DNA from 2 places in the Metabacillus sp. KJ11-3 genome. Region 1 is predicted to be linked to the other one. Evidence: riboswitches for the same ligand, from Rfam matches in the RefSeq annotation. Region 1 holds a riboswitch; the other holds the start of a gene.
The links. Region 1 has a riboswitch for S-adenosylmethionine ahead of AC0L8O_RS02300 (methionine ABC transporter ATP-binding protein). Riboswitches for the same ligand answer to the same signal wherever they lie in the genome.
Positions count from the first base shown of each region.

Region 2: it holds a riboswitch for S-adenosylmethionine, as region 1 does, so the genes downstream of both, AC0L8O_RS08685 (5-methyltetrahydropteroyltriglutamate--homocysteine S-methyltransferase) here and AC0L8O_RS02300 (methionine ABC transporter ATP-binding protein) in region 1, are expected to answer to the same signal.

Region 1 is NZ_CM147865.1:433,135-441,490, reverse strand. It holds gene AC0L8O_RS02310 (MetQ/NlpA family ABC transporter substrate-binding protein) at 1-756, opposite strand, end outside; gene AC0L8O_RS02305 (methionine ABC transporter permease) at 769-1,437, opposite strand; gene AC0L8O_RS02300 (methionine ABC transporter ATP-binding protein) at 1,430-2,455, opposite strand; SAM riboswitch class I at 2,550-2,655, opposite strand; gene AC0L8O_RS02295 (O-acetylhomoserine aminocarboxypropyltransferase/cysteine synthase family protein) at 2,842-4,155, opposite strand; gene AC0L8O_RS02290 (SCP2 sterol-binding domain-containing protein) at 4,294-4,611, opposite strand; gene AC0L8O_RS02285 (thioredoxin family protein) at 4,719-5,048, opposite strand; gene AC0L8O_RS02280 (toprim domain-containing protein) at 5,072-5,419, opposite strand; gene AC0L8O_RS02275 (YusG family protein) at 5,605-5,841, opposite strand; gene gcvH (glycine cleavage system protein GcvH) at 5,900-6,283, opposite strand; gene AC0L8O_RS02265 (arsenate reductase family protein) at 6,409-6,768, opposite strand; gene AC0L8O_RS02260 (acyl-CoA dehydrogenase family protein) at 7,165-8,356, opposite strand, start outside.
Region 2 is NZ_CM147865.1:1,639,190-1,647,545, forward strand. It holds gene AC0L8O_RS08655 (cupin domain-containing protein) at 1-62, shown strand, start outside; gene AC0L8O_RS08660 (hypothetical protein) at 214-489, shown strand; gene AC0L8O_RS08665 (sulfite exporter TauE/SafE family protein) at 504-1,316, shown strand; gene zwf (glucose-6-phosphate dehydrogenase) at 1,469-2,959, shown strand; gene gnd (phosphogluconate dehydrogenase (NAD(+)-dependent, decarboxylating)) at 3,022-3,915, shown strand; partial or broken gene AC0L8O_RS08680 (MFS transporter) at 4,309-5,489, shown strand; SAM riboswitch class I at 5,607-5,709, shown strand; gene AC0L8O_RS08685 (5-methyltetrahydropteroyltriglutamate--homocysteine S-methyltransferase) at 5,826-6,929, shown strand; gene ltrA (group II intron reverse transcriptase/maturase) at 7,471-8,356, shown strand, end outside.

The DNA.
Region 1 (8,356 bases):
TTCTTTATCTTTGTCTTCACTTCGGATAGCGATAATATTTGCATAAGGATTATTTTCTCCCGCTTCTAGAGCAACTGCATCTTCCGCCGGATTTAACCCAGCTGCTAATGCATAGTTTCCATTGATAATAACAGCAGCACCCTCATCATTTTCATATGCACTTGCCAACATTTCAGGTGCAACACTATCATCAATTTCCAGATTTTTTTCATTTTCTACAATATCATCTTTTGTTGCGTTAATTTTTTCAACATCCGGATTAAGCTTAATTAACCCTTTTTCTTCAAGTAGAGCTAACACGCGACCCATTTCCGCAACGTTATTGCTCATGATAATTTTTGCACCTTCCGGTAAGTCCTTAAGATCTTTATATTCTTTTGAGTAAATACCAAATGGCTCAATATGGATTGCTCCGGCATTTTCAATTTCAAAACCATTTTCTTTTACTGCATTATCTAAATACGGAACATGTTGGAAATAGTTTGCATCAAGATCACCATTTTCTAGCGCAGGGTTAATTAATGGATAATCAGAAAACTCTTCAATTTTCAATTCAATCCCTTTTTCTTCTAGTAGCGGTTTTGCTTCTTCCAGGATCTCAGCATGCGGAACTGTAGTAGCTCCAACTGTTAGAACTTTTGTTTCTTGTTCTGTGTTGCCTTCAGTTGATTCTTGTGAACCATTATCTTCCCCGCCGCAAGCAACTAAAAGAATGGCAAAAATCGTAAATACAATAGATAGTAAGTACTTTTTCACTTCGTTTTCCTCCTAACGTTTATCAATAGCTTTAACTAATATATCTCCAATAAATTGGATAATAAACACAATAATTAAGATAAAGATTGTCGCAACAATTGTTACTTCAAAATTATTTCTCTGGAAACCTTCACGGTATGCCAGGTCACCTAATCCTCCTGCCCCAACAACACCTGCCATTGCCGTATAGCCAACTAAAGCGATGGCTGTAACAGTTATTCCCGAAACTAGTGCCGGAAGTGATTCAGGTAAAAGGACTTTCCACATGATTGTGGATGTTTTTGCCCCCATAGATTTTGCAGCTTCAATAACCCCTTTATCCACTTCTCTTAAAGCAAGCTCTACCATTCTTGCATAAAAAGGAGCTGCCCCGATAATTAAGGCGGGGAGTGCAGCATTTGCACCAAGGATAGAGCCAACAATCACTTTTGTCATCGGTAAAAGCAAAATAACTAAAATAATAAACGGTATTGAACGAAAGATGTTTACTATTCCGGAAAGAATGGTGTTAAAAACAGTGTTACCCCATATGTTGCCCTTCGATGTTAAAAATAATAGAAGACCTAGGATGATTCCAATGAATAAGGTTGCCACAACTGAAACACCTGTCATATAAGTCGTCTCATATGTTGCTTCCCATACCTTTTCCCAATTCACATTTGGAAGAAACTGTTCAAGCATTCACCAGCACCTCCACTTCAACTTGTTGTTCTTTAATAAATGTGACAGTACGTTCGATTTCTTCTTGTTTTCCATCTACATGTAAAAACAACGAACCATATGATCCACTTTGAGTTTGAGAGATTTTACCTTGAAGAATATTCACTTCGATCTGAAAATTTCGAATGATATTCGTAATTAACGGCCTCTCTGCTCCCTCACCTACAAATGTTAGCTGCAGTACTTTTCCAGAATCATATTTCTTTAACAAATGCTCCACTGCTTCCTTCGTATCGTCCGGTTCGGAAATTTGCTTTACAAATGTTCTTGTAATTGGTTTTTGCGGGTTTTTAAATACATCTAAAACATTTCCTTGTTCCACTACCTCACCATTTTCCATCACTGCAACACGATGACAAATCTTACGGATAACATGCATTTCGTGTGTAATAAGAACAATGGTTAAACCTAAACGTTTATTAATATCGACTAATAACTCCAAAATCGAGTCAGTTGTTTGAGGATCCAGCGCTGAGGTTGCTTCATCACATAATAATACCTTTGGATTATTTGCTAGTGCTCTGGCAATACCCACACGCTGCTTTTGTCCACCACTTAATTGAGAAGGGTAAGCATTTTCACGACCTTCCAATCCGACAAGCTTGATTAATTCATCTACACGTCTTAGTCGTTCAGTTTTTTTCACTCCGGCAATTTCTAATGGAAAGGCAATATTTTCACGGACCGTTCTTGACCATAACAAATTAAAATGTTGAAAGATCATGCTTATTTCTAAACGGGCTTTTCGGAGCTTTGCGCCTGAAACAGAATCAATTCTACTATCAGCTACTATTACTTCCCCGCTTGTTGGCTTTTCCAACCCATTTAGTAGACGAATTAAAGAACTTTTACCTGCTCCACTATAACCAATAATCCCAAAGATCTCACCTTTCTCGATCTCAAGATTCACATTATTCACAGCTCTAACCTGACCTGATTTTGTATCATATATTTTATTGACATTTGATAATGTAATCATGCTGTCACCTTCTTTCTAATGATTTGATTATTTAATAAGAACAAAATAAAAAACCTTTCTACTAAATGAGCAGAAAGGCACTTATAAATCCTTTCTCTCATCTCTCAAAGCATTGCTTTGCGTGAATTGGCACCATTTCAACATATGTTGTTGGTTGCCGGGCTTCGTCGGGCACTTCCCTCCACCTCTCTTGATAAGAGTTTCTTATATTAAATTAAGTAAATGTCGGTTTTTAAATACGAGTGTGATTGTATCATGTGTTAAAAAATCATGTCAATCAAAATCAATTTGTTATAAAATTTTAAAAATTCTGGTTTATCTACAAAAAGCACCCTAATACAAAAAGAAATAGAATGACATAAGCGATCATCCTATTTCTTTTTATTTTATATATTCACTTGTTCTAAACTTCTTATCCCTGTAGCCTTTTCAATAGCTTGTTCAAGGTCCTCAATTAAATCATCAATATGTTCTATTCCCACTGAAAGGCGAATTAAGTCTTTTTTAACTCCTGATTTCTTTAAATCCTCATCATTTAGTTGTTGATGTGTTGTACTTGCCGGATGGATAATTAAGCTTTTGGCATCCCCTACATTTGCTACATGTGACCACAATTCAACAGAGTTTATTAAGGATGCTCCTGCTTCTCTTCCACCTTTAATGCCAAACACGATGACTGCCCCTGCTCCCTTAGGAAGATATTTATCAGCCAAATCTTTTGCTGGATGATTCGGGCTTTCAGGGTATAGCACCCATTCTACAGCTGGATGGTTCTCAAGGTAATCAACCATTTTTCGCGCATTTGATACATGCTCTTTCATTCGAACATGAAGAGTTTCTAATCCTAGTGTAAATTGAAATGCATTGTAAGGGCTAATGGCAGGTCCCATATCTCTTAATAATTGGACTCTCGCTTTGATAATATATGCTTGTGCACCTAAGGCCTCAGAATATACGAGATCATGATAGCTTGGGTCAGGTGTTGTAAACCCTGGGAATTTAGGGCTATTCCAGTCAAACCTCCCACCGTCTACGATCACTCCCCCCATTGTTGTTCCATTTCCTAATAACCATTTGGTGGCAGAGTGAACAACAATATCAGCACCATGTTCAATCGGCTTACACAAATATGGAGTTGCAAATGTATTATCAACAATTAGCGGAATACCAGCTTCATGTGCGATTTCAGCAACAGCTTCAATATCGAGAATATCTAAACTTGGATTACCAATTGTTTCTGCAAAAATCGCTTTCGTTTTTGGAGTGATAGCTGCACGGAAATTCTCAGGGTTTTTCGGATCAACAAAAGTTGTGTTAATTCCATATTTCGGCAAGGTTGCGGCAAACAAATTATACGTTCCACCGTATAGGGTAGATGCTGATACAATTTCATCGCCAGCGCCAGCGATATTCAATACAGATAATGTAATCGCTGCCATTCCACTTGCTACAGCTAAACTGCCAATCCCTCCCTCAAGTTGGGCAATTCTTTCCTCAAATACTGTTGCTGTTGGATTATGTATTCTTGTATAGATATATCCCGGCTCTTTCAAACCAAACAAATTAGCGGCATGTTCAGTATTATCAAACACATAAGCGTTGGACTGATAAATAGGTACAGATCTTGCACCTGTCATTTCATCTTTTTTTAATCCACCGTGAATTGTTAATGTTTCTTGTCGATATTGTTTTTCATTCATTTTTTGATTCCTCCCCTATTGTATTACCTTCCTTGTCTACAAATAGGTGCAAATACTTGATGAAAAAACTCTGTTTTTAGACTCTTCTATTTTAATCTCCCAAGCATATATTCGGCAAGTCTTCAGGGAGGTTTAACCCTATCTTAATTTAATAAGTGCATCAAGCTTTAAAAAATCACGATAAGACCCTTTTATGGATATACTTCCGAAAGATAATAACTGTTTCATGCTAATGCTATTTTTGATCATATCCTCTAAATCTTTCTTTCCACCCTCAATTAAAAAATCAACCTTTTGAGGACAATAAGCCAAAATACTCGATCCTTTTGATGAAAGCTCAAGATAATAACTCTCACTACTTTTGGGCCTGACTTCAACAATAAGTTTTCGATTCATTAATATGGGCTTTATAAAATCAGCTTTATTTAGGCTGGAAATAAAATCAGTCAAGAACATAAAAAATCCTCCCGATCATCAATTAGTTTATTAACTAATTTCATGAATGATCGGAAGAATCCTTTAAATAAAACTCGACAGTTTCTGCCCTTCTTGTGGAAACAGCACTATTTCCCAAGAAATATGTCATCTTTTCCATTATATTGTTTTAAAAGGTCATAAAGGTATCCCACTGACTGAAATGCATATACCTTTTCCTTTAATTTCCCATCTACGAATAAAAGCAAACACGGTACACTTTCAATCCCTAATTCTTTCGCTTCTTCAGGATAATAATTTAAATTAATCGAATAAATATCTAATTCTGGAAGTAACTCATCTACTACATTTAGCATCTTTTTAGCAACCTGACACGTACCACACATTGGTGTAAATAAATACATCACATGAAGGCCTTTATTCATTATCGTAAGCTGCTTTTCATTCCAATCAATCATAGTCCTAACTTTTTTACACCCTTCTAAAGAAATTTTGCATTTACATCTATATTAGCAGTAAGCAGGACTGATGCAACGTGGTGATCAGGCGCTGTTGCAACCTCACGATACGCCCTGTCAATATAGAGGTGGGAGGCTTCTGGAAACTCCCGCTTAAATTGTTTTCGCAAACGATCTCCGGCATCATCTGAATCAACTAAAATATACACATCTTTAAGAAATAACTCTTCAATTAATTCATCCATTTTTGTTAAACTGATCGTTCCATTTGTACAGATGATTTCTATTGGCTCACATATTACATTTAGAACTTTCTTTTTATCTGATTTCCCCTCAACAATTAAAACTTTTTCAACCTCAACTAACGACATAACCATCACCTAATTTTAAATGTAAAAGTCTTTTCTATAACGTATTCGATTTGTCGAGGTTGTTTCCCTTTAATTTCATGTTTTTTCTATTTCATATTGAAAAAACATATAAAGAAAACAGACCATTTAGTATATAAAAGAGGCGAAAGTGCAAAAAAGCAGTGGTGTTAGCCACTGCTTTTCCATTAACACCAGCCATTTTCATCGTCACAGTCGACATATTTTTGATCTGGTCCAGATAACACATCTGCAATTTGATAAAAGTGGCTATTATTAAACTCATAACCAGCATTCAAGTTATAATTGTTTTCTGAGACCATCTGGCCAATTTTTTCATTTTCCAGATAAAGATTTAATTGCCCATCTCCAAATTTCCCGACAACTCGATCAGTGATATCTAATCGTTGTTTTTGAATAGACATATGGACACCCTCCTTTACCTTACTTATAGGATGTCCATATTTTTTCACATCATGCTTATTAGTCTTGATTGGTCTTTTCTGTGTATTGTTCTGCAGTCATTAATTTTTCAACATCTGCAATATCTGAAGGCTCAATAACAATCATCCACGCCTTTTCATATGGTGATTCATTTACAAATTCAGGGCTATCATCAAGATCTTCATTGATTTCAATAATTTTCCCACTAATTGGTGCATAAAGCTCAGAAACAGTCTTTACAGATTCAACACTTCCAAATGGCTCATCCGCTTTTATTTCATCGCCAACTTCCGGTAGTTCGACGAAAACGATATCACCTAGTTCTGATTGAGCAAAATCAGTGATGCCGATTCGAACTTTTTCTCCTTCAACTTTTACCCATTCGTGCTCTTCTGAATAACGAAGTTCTTTTGGTGTGTTCATGTTCTCATACCTCCAGGATTTTTATCATTATGAATGTTATTGGATCCGTTATACTACCTTTATTTTCTAACATAGTAATCACTATTGTTTTAGCAGTTTTTTTACACTGTTGCAAGAAGTTCAGGTTAATTTTCCCACGCTTCAACAAATTGGTCTTCCTTAAAACCTATTGTTACCTTTTGATTTCCAACAGTAAGTGGTCGTTTCACTAACATTCCATTAGACGATAATAGATCGAGCATTTCGTCCTCTGACATTGATGCTAATTTATCTTTAAGACCAAGCTCTCGATATTTTTGTCCACTTGTATTAAAGAATTTTTTTAGTTCTACTCCACTCTTTTGGTAAATGCTTGATAGTTCTTCTTTGGAAGGAGGATTTTCCACAATATGTATTTCATTAAATTCAATGTTATGTTCTTCTAACCATTTTTTCGCTTTTCGACATGTTCCACATTTAGGGTACCAGTAAAAATCTAATGCCATTTGTATCACCTCCAACATCACATAATCAATAAAGTATTATTCCATTTTTGGAGAGGAATATTTTTCTTTATCTTATCATAGATTTTTGACCGCGCCTAATTAGGAATGTCCTGTTTGTGACAAAATTTCTCAAAATTAAAAGGCTGTTTTGGTATACATGGAAATGTTATAGGTGAAAATTAGTTCGTTTCATTGCGCTCCAGACACTCCATGCCTCGGGGAGGAAGCAGATCCTCCTCAGCTTCGCCTGCGGGGTCTCGTCCTTTCCTCTTCTCCCACAGGAGTCGAGTGTCTTCTGCTCCATTCCACTATAGAATAATATTCAACTGCTACAACCTTTAAGAAGATAGCCGTAAAAAAGAGACAATCCCAGTTAAAAAGATTGCCTCTTTCCACTTATGCCAAATAAGCGTTTTTATCAATAATAGCTGCTGCGATTTCTCTTTTCTTGCCGATTACATTGATGGGTGTATGTCTGGTGAATTTTCGTAATGCTGATAACATCATGCGGAGGGAATCACCTGATTCCACTGCAATTAATGACTCTTTGGCATGGGACTCAATTTCATTAAATGCTTCTTGACAGTATACCTGTGTGTAAAGAAGCTTTTGCTTATTTTTTTCTTCACCAGTTTTTGCGATCGCCTTTTCTGTTCGAAGAATCGCTGATTCCATTGCATATACATTGCTCACGATGTCTGCAATATTCACTAATACTTCCTGCTCTTTTTGTAGTTCTTTTCCGTATTTTTGTGCAGCAAGACCTGCAATTAATACGCCGATTTTCTTCGCATTTTTCAAAAGGTTTTTCTCTTGCTCCAATATTCCATCTCCAACTTCCTCAGGCATAAGCATCATCAACTCTTCTTGTAAGCTTTGTGCTTTTTGAAATAAAGGCAATTCTCCTTTAAGCGCTTTTCGTAAATAAGTTCCTGGTACTAATAGACGATTAATTTCATTTGTTCCTTCAAAAATACGATTAATACGGGAATCACGATAAACACGCTCTACTTCATATTCAGCCATAAAACCGTAGCCGCCATGGATTTGGACCGCTTCATCGACAACATAATCTAGTGTTTCCGAACCAAAAACTTTATTCAATGAGCACTCAATTGCGTATTCAGCAATAGATTTGGCTACTTCTTTACCATCTTTGATTTCCTCATCTGTTAGTCTGCTCATACGATCCTCAAAAAGTCCGACTGTCCGATAAACAGAACTTTCCATTGCATATGTTTTCACAGCCATATTGGCAAGTTTTTCTTGAATAAGTGAGAAGCTAGAAATTGGAGTTTTAAATTGTTGACGTTGATTTGCGTATTGAACAGCAACATCGATCAATCTTTTTGAACCGCCAATTGTTCCAACTGCAAGTTTGTAACGGCCGATATTTAATATATTAAAAGCAATGACATGACCTTTTCCAAGCTCACCTAATAAGTTTTCTTTAGGGACAAGTGCATCTTCTAAAATAACCGTTCTTGTTGATGAACCTTTTATCCCCATCTTCTTTTCTTCAGGTCCGGTCGACACTCCCGGGAAATCTCTTTCTACAATAAAGGCTGAAAAATGTTCACCATCTACT
Region 2 (8,356 bases), 1.2 Mb from region 1:
ATCCATTTGGTACAGTTCATACTACCAAGGCTGAAGCGATGGCCGCGGAAGAATCCCATTAGGTTAATCTTAATTAGGTAGCGACTCTTTTATAATGGGTCGCTTTTATTTTTAAGTTTCTACTTTCAAACAGTTCAAATCTGTTCTTCTTGCTTAAGATATATCAATCCTTCATACTAGAATCAGTAGAATGATAGAAAGAGGTGCAGGGTTGTGGCTGTGGTGAGAAAAACTGCAAATAAAAAAGGTAATAAAGAAAGGACTATTATTAAGTTATTTCGTCCGATTTTTATCATTGTTTTTTGTTTGGTCATTGTTCATGTCTATTATTTATCAACTATTGATCAATTGCTTCCACAGCTAATAAAGTTATCTGCTGTTCTTATTACGTTTGCTAAGTCTATTCCTACATCAATTTTGCTGGTTTTGGGTTACACACTTTTCATATTTTATGCGGGTTATATAGTAGGTAAAAAGTTGAAATCTTAAAGGGAGATTTACATATGCTGTTGGTTATATTATTTTTTATTGGTCTAGCAGGAGGAATGCTCGGTAGCCTTGTCGGATTAGGCGGAGGAATTATTATCGTACCTGCATTACTGTTTATTGGAAACTATACACATCTATTGCCGTCCATAACACCACAACTTGCTGTTGGGACCTCAATGATCATTTTAATTGTTACAGGACTTTCTTCAACACTAAGTTATATGAAGCAAAAAACAGTTTACTTTAAGGCAGGAATGATTTTTTTTATCGGAAGCGGGCCTGGAGCTTTTGTGGGAGCATTGATTAATAAAACAATTGATTTACATCTTTTCTACATATTCTTCGGAACTTTTGTCATTTTCATTTCACTCCTCCTAAGTGTTCAAAAGTATTTGAAGCCAAATACAAATCAAATTGGTACTACTTATACGTTTAGAGATAAACAGGGTGATGAGCACTTCTTACAATTTCAACCTCTACTTGCAGTTTTGATTGCTTTTATCGTTGGCGTTTTGTCCGGTTTATTTGGAATTGGCGGTGGTTCCTTAATGGTACCCACGATGCTTTTATTATTCAGATTTCCTGCCTCCATTGCGGTGGCAACTTCGATGTTTATGGTGTTTTTGTCTTCGATTGTTGGATCAATTGCACATATTCAGCTTGGGAATGTTGAGTGGCTATGGATTCTTGTGTTAGCACCAGGAGCTTGGATTGGTGCGAAAGCAGGTGCTTTTATTAATCGTCGCCTAAAAGACGGAACAGTTATTGTCATTTTAAGACTTGTCCTCGTTGTTGTCGGGATTCGGTTGATTTTTCAAGGTTTATAAATGGTACTTATTAGAATAATACTTATTAGAATAGAAAATCCTTTGTGTGCTGGCATGAAGGATTTTTTGGCGTGGTCAAAAGTAAATTAGATAAATCGGAATAAACTGGACAGACTACAAGGTAAAAGGTGAGTTTTTATGGAGGGCGGGTAATGAATTGTTCAACATTTGTCTTATTTGGAGCTACTGGAGATTTAGCTAAAAGAAAAATCATTCCGGCTTTATTTGAATTATTTCTTAGCCAAAAGTTGCCAACCCCATTTTCAATTATAGGTTCGAGTATAACTGAATATACCGATGCTGAATTTCACAATCTTGTTAAATCATCGATCGATTCATTCTCACATCATTCATCAAGTGATCCAAAAATAAGTGATTTTCTTCATTTCATTCGATATTGTAAGGTTGATGTGACAAAAGGTTTAGAGTATGAAAGGTTGTTATCCTTAATCAAAACAGAAGAAACTAAATTACATATTCCGGAAAACAGACTGTTTTATCTTTCGGTAGCTCCTCAGTTTTTTGACGTTATTGTTAAAAAGCTACAAGAATCTAAAATCGTTCAAACAAATGGGTGGAAGCGACTTCTTATTGAAAAGCCATTTGGACATGATGTAACTTCTGCACGAGAATTGAATGAAAAATTATCACGTGTTTTTGATGAAGAAGAAATTTACAGAATCGATCATTACTTAGGAAAACCAATGGTTCAAAATTTGGAAACATTGGAATTTGCGAATCCTGTTTTGCAGGCTCTTTGGAACAATGAGCATATTGCAAATGTCCAAATTACAGCAAGTGAAATAGTAGGAGTCGAGAAGCGTGCTGCGTATTATGAAAAAGCAGGGGCCATTCGTGATATGGTTCAAAATCATTTACTTCAATTGCTTATGATGTTCAGCATGCATTTTCCAAACGGTTTCTCTGCGAAAAACATACGTCAAGAAAAAAGAAAGGTCTTGGAAGCTGTACGTCCTATAAACAAAGAGGATGTATTCAAAGAAGTAATTAGGGGTCAATACGGACCAGGGGAGATAAATGGTGAACAAGTAATGGGTTATAAGAAGGAACCCGGGGTGGATCCGTCTTCAACAAATGATACATACATCGCAGCCCGCCTTTGGATTGATGATTCTTTATGGAAAGGTGTTCCGTTTTATATTCGAACAGGGAAACGTATGAAGGAAAAATCAACAAGGATCGTAATCGAATTTAAAAATCCTTTGACAAAATACAATCAAAAAACAGAACCTAATCTATTGGAAATCGGAATTAACCCGGAAAGTGAAGTGTCATTACAGTTAAATAGCCGAAATCCGTTGAAAGAAGGGGCAATTGAACCTATACATGTTGACTTTACTCCAGAACAGAGGGATATTCCGGAGGCATATGAGAACATATTAGTAGATGCATTAGAAGGGGATGCTACTTTTTTCGCTCATTGGAAAGAAGTTGAATTATCTTGGCAGCTGGTTCAACCGATCCTAGAAGCTTTTAAGGAAAATGTAGTCCCACTACATGAATACCCATCGGGATCATATGGTCCAAACGCCGCTCACATATTACTTGAAGAAGACGGATTCTTTTGGTGGTCAATTGACAATAAAAACGAAAAAGAAGATATAGCTGAAAATGGAGAATAGATAGTGCCAGCAGACGAACATTTTGGTACAGATCATAAACTAGATCAGTAGGAGTGATTTTGATGAAAGTTGGATTAATTGGTTTAGGAAAAATGGGGCTAAATATTAGCAGAAACTTAATTGATCACCATCATGAGGTTGTTGCGTTTGATATTAATGAACAAGCAATCGAAGAAATTAAACAATATGGTGCACATGGAACGACAAATTTAAATGAATTGGTACAATCACTAGATCACCCAAGAATTGTCTGGATCATGGTCCCGCATAAAGTCGTTGATCAAGTGATTCAGGACATAAAGCCATTGCTATCTGACGGAGATATTGTCATTGAGGCGGGAAATTCCCATTACAAAGAGTCAATGCGCAGATATGAAGAGTTTAAAAAAGTTGGTGTTAGCTACCTTGATGTTGGTACATCAGGAGGAATGGAGGGTGCCCGCAATGGTGCCAACTACATGATTGGTGGAGACCAAGAAGCATGGAAAATCGTGGAACCGATCTTCCGGGATACATCTGTTGAAAAAGGATATGTGTATACAGGTAAATCAGGGAGTGGTCACTATTTAAAAATGGTTCACAACGGGATTGAATATGGAATGATGGCAGCAATTGGTGAAGGTTTCGAGGTTCTGGAAAAAAGCCAATTTGATTATGATTATGAACAAGTAGCAAGAGTGTGGAGTAATGGGTCAGTTATTCGCTCGTGGTTAATGGAATTAACTGAGAACGCTTTTGCTAAAGATGCGAAGTTGGATGGAATTAAAGGGATTATGCACTCATCCGGTGAAGGAAAGTGGACAGTAGAGGAGGCATTAGATCTCCAGGCAGCAACACCTGTTATTGCTCTTTCATTAATGATGAGATACCGTTCCCTTGAAACCGATACGTTTACTGGTAAAGTTGTTGCAGCTTTAAGAAATGAGTTTGGTGGACATGCAGTAGAAAAGAAGTAGATGGTAAAAGCTTCATATCTTCTCTAGGTGGAAGGCCAAACATGCGGATATATTCACGGCTGAATTGTGAAGAAATAAGAAGGAATATCAGTAAGGGAAACACCATTTTGATCTGTCTTTCGTTTAATGATGGTGGCAAGTTAAGTCTGTTGCAAATACATTTGTTCAGACATTTGCCATTCTCCTCTCTCATATCAAGGATTAATATCTCACTTATTTTGTGCAGTAGTTTAAAGAAATCCGTAAGATAGTGTGAGAGGATTAGGCAAACATTTGATAGGAATGAGATATCAGGAATGTTACCATTTGTTGCATAATGACTATAAACACGTTTCCCTAAAGAGGAAAAAACATTAATCTCCGTTAACGAATCCCTATAAAGGAGGAAAAAAAGTGGAACGATTATGGACGAAGTCATATATCAAAATGCTGATAAGCATGCTGTTTTTGTTTACCGCATTTTATATGTTGTATCCTACACTTCCTTTGTTCATTAAAGAGATAGGTGGTAATGAATCACAGGTCGGACTTGTGATGGGCGCGTTTATGCTTTCTGCGGTTATTTTTCGTCCAATTGTAGGTGGTCTGCTGGACCGGTTCGGAAGACTGCCGTTTATACTATGTGGTTTACTTCTTTTTTCTATATCAATGTATCTTTATAACTGGGTTGGTGGAATTGTTGTGTTGATGGGACTGAGAATTTTACATGGGATGAGCTGGGCCGTTTCCACAACTTCAATTCTTACAGCGATCACGGATTTGATTCCATCAGGCCGCAGAGGTGAAGGGTTAGGTTGGTCTGGTATGGCTATGACACTTGCGATGGCCATCGGTCCGATGTTTGGAATTTGGGTTTCGGAAAACCTTTCCTATCATTCTTTATTTCTATTCGCTTTTAGTCTGTCGGTTATTGCCATTCTCTTAATCTTAGGAGCAAAAGTGCCTTTTCAAGTGCAATCAAGCTCAAGGAAAATGGAATTCTTCGAAAAATCTGTTCTACCTGTCACGATTACCGTCTTTTTTTTATTTATCGCATATGGAGGAGTCACCACATTCGTCCCATTGTTTGCTGCTTCCATTAACGTAAATTCAGGAACATTTTTTCTCGTTTATGCTGTCACTCTTGTTCTATTTCGACCGATTGCCGGAAAGCTATCAGATCGATATGGAGAATCATTTGTCATAGGTCCGCTCTCATCATTACAATAATCGCACTGGCTGTTTTAGGGTTTTCAAAGGGATTGTTTGGTGTTCTTTTAGCCGCAATATTTTACGGAATTGGATTTGGTGCTACTCAACCTGCTTTACAAGCCGCCACCATTCGCCTTGTTCATCCAGATCGAACCGGGGTAGCAAATGCTTCTTTTACAACGGCGACTGATTTGGGAATTGGCCTAGGTGCCATGATGTTGGGCTGGGTTTCTCAACATACAAGCTATCAAATATTGTTTATAGTAAGTGCTGTGGCTGTCTGTTTATCAATGATCATGTTTCATCTTTTAGTAAAACAATTGTTAGTAAGCAACAGTCTACATAAAGTGAAAGCGTCTCCTTTTCCAAGCAAAACAGGCTGATAGGGAGTTAAAGAATAGGGAGAAAAAAGTCGGATTTTGGAAAATTACGCCTCAAACGATTGACAGTGGATGAATAATAACTGTATAGTAAGGATAATAACTTAATATTTTGATATTTTCTTATCAAGAGAGGTGGAGGGACTGGCCCTTTGAAACCTCGGCAGCGGACTTTCAAAAGTACTGTGCCAATTCCAGTAGCGTGAGGCTATAGAGATAAGAGGAGCAAGGTATAATGATGCTAACTGAACCCCTCTTCTTATTTTTGGAAGAGGGTTTTTTGTGTTAACAGAAAGTTATGCTACAGGTACTAATACCCCCAAAAGGAGAGAAATAGATATGACAAAAACATTAGTAAAAGCGCCATTTAGAGCAGATCACGTAGGAAGTTTGTTGCGACCTGAGAGAATTCATCATGCAAGAAAGGATTTTCAAGAAGGAACAATTACTGCTCAACAATTACATACGATTGAAACAGAAGAAATTAAAAAAATTGTGGACAAGCAAATTGAAGTAGGGTTGCAAGCAGTAACAGATGGAGAATTCCGCCGCAGATTTTGGCATACAGACTTTTTAGAACATTTACATGGTGTTGAAGGGTATGTACCTGGACATGGTTTCAAATTTAATGGAGAAGAAACCGAAAGATATGATGTACAAGTAACGGGGAAAATCTCCTTTAATCAGGACCATCCACATGTAAAAGAGTTCATTGAATTTAAGGAAATCGTTGGAGACCGAGCTGTTGCAAAACAAACGATTCCTAGTCCAAACCAATTATTTAATGCCGGGATCCGTAATCTGGATATTTACCCAGACATTGAAGAATACACAAATGATGTGATCCAAACTTACCGTGATGCTATAAAAGCTTTTTATGATGCAGGATGCCGTTATCTGCAACTTGACGATGTATACATTGCCGGGCTAAACGCACCGGAAATTCCATTTAATGATAGTGGTTATTCCCGTGAACAATTAATTGACTTAGCATTACGTGTGGCAAATGGTGTATTAGAAGATAAACCGGAAGACCTTATTATCACAACGCATCTTTGTCGTGGAAATTATCGTTCTACCTGGGCATTTGAAGGCAGTTATGCTAAAATCGCGCCAACATTATTTGCAAAAGAAAAAGTAAACGGGTTTTTCTTAGAATATGATGATGACCGTTCTGGAGATTTTGCACCATTAGAACACATACCAAATGGTGGACCACAAGTTGTTCTCGGTGTATTTACCTCAAAGCATGGTAAGTTAGAAGATAAAGAAAACATTAAAGCACGTGTGGAAGAAGCAACAAAATATGTACCACTAGAGCAAATCTGTATCAGCCCACAATGTGGTTTTGCTTCCACACATCATGGAAATATCCTAACGGAAGAGGAACAATGGGAGAAGCTAAAATATATCGTTGACATATCTAAAGAAATATGGGGATAAACACAAAAGCGAACATCATCATAGATGTTCGCTTTCTTTTAGTGTGCCAGGCATGGCAACTATCTAGGTGGTGAAAGTCTACTGTGGGGGTACACATCGACCAACCACTAAGGAAGCGCAAGGTACTTATCGTGAGATAAGGGCTGGAGGAAGCGTGGAATAAAATCTTGGCTCGACGAACAGAAATCTGATACTAAGGCTTTACAAAGGGATAAGACTCCTAAACAAGTTAAAGTCCAAAAGATGTGCGTAACTTTGTAAAGTAGATCAGGCGAGTAAAAGAGGAAAGATGGTTGTCTTACCCTGGGAGATCTTGCGGATGTACAAAGGGTACAGTCGAAAAAGGTTAGCCGCAAGAAGTCAGCAGAAGCCATAGTAGTGAAGTAATTTCATGAAGGGCTGAACAATTTATAGTGTTTCAACACCACGAATGCGTAAGTGACATACTCCGAATGTGTTAATGGTGAAAGTATGAGCGTACCTCAAAGGATAACCAAAATGGAGCTATCACTTACTACGTGAGAGGAAAGGAGAAACGAGTGTGGAACTTTTAGAACAAATTCTAAGTAATCAAAATATGAATGAAGCCTACTTGCGTGTATATAAAAACAAAGGTGCTAGTGGGGTCGATGGAATAACGGTCAATGAACTGAAACAATATCTGAGAGAGAACAAGGATGAGCTACGTCAGCGCATCAGAACAAGAAAGTACCAACCACAAGCTGCCTTAAGAGTGGAGATCCCAAAAGAAAATGGTAAGATGCGCAAATTGGGAATACCAACAGTAGTGGATAGGGTAGTTCAACAAGCCATTCATCAAGTTCTCAGTCCAATATTTGAAAAGCAATTCAGTGAATTCAGTTATGGCTTTAGACCAAAAAGAAGTTGTGAGATGGCAATTATTAAAAGCTTGGAATTTCTAAATGATGGATACGATTGGATTGTGGATATTGACCTTGAAAGATTTTTCGATACAGTTCATCACGATAAACTCATGCGGATCATCTCTAATACAATAGATGATGGAGATGTCATTTCCCTAATAAGGAAATATCTTGTCAGTGGAGTTATGGTGAATGGGAAATATGAAGAAACACCAGTTGGAACTCCGCAAGGAGGAAACCTAAGCCCACTGCTTAGTAATATTATGTTGAACGAACTTGATAAGGAGCTAGAAAGTAGAGGACTCCAATTCGTGAGATACGCTGATGATGCCCTAATCTTCGTGAAGAGTGAGAAAGCAGCGAATAGAGTGATGGAATCAATTGTGAGATTTATAGAAAATAAATTAGGGTTAATAGTCAATGGAGAAAAGAGTAAAATCTCCCGTCCAAAAGATTTGAAATTCTTAGGATTTGGATATTATTACGATTTTAAGAATGAGAAATACCAAGTAAAACCCCATTCAACGTCAATACAAAAATTTC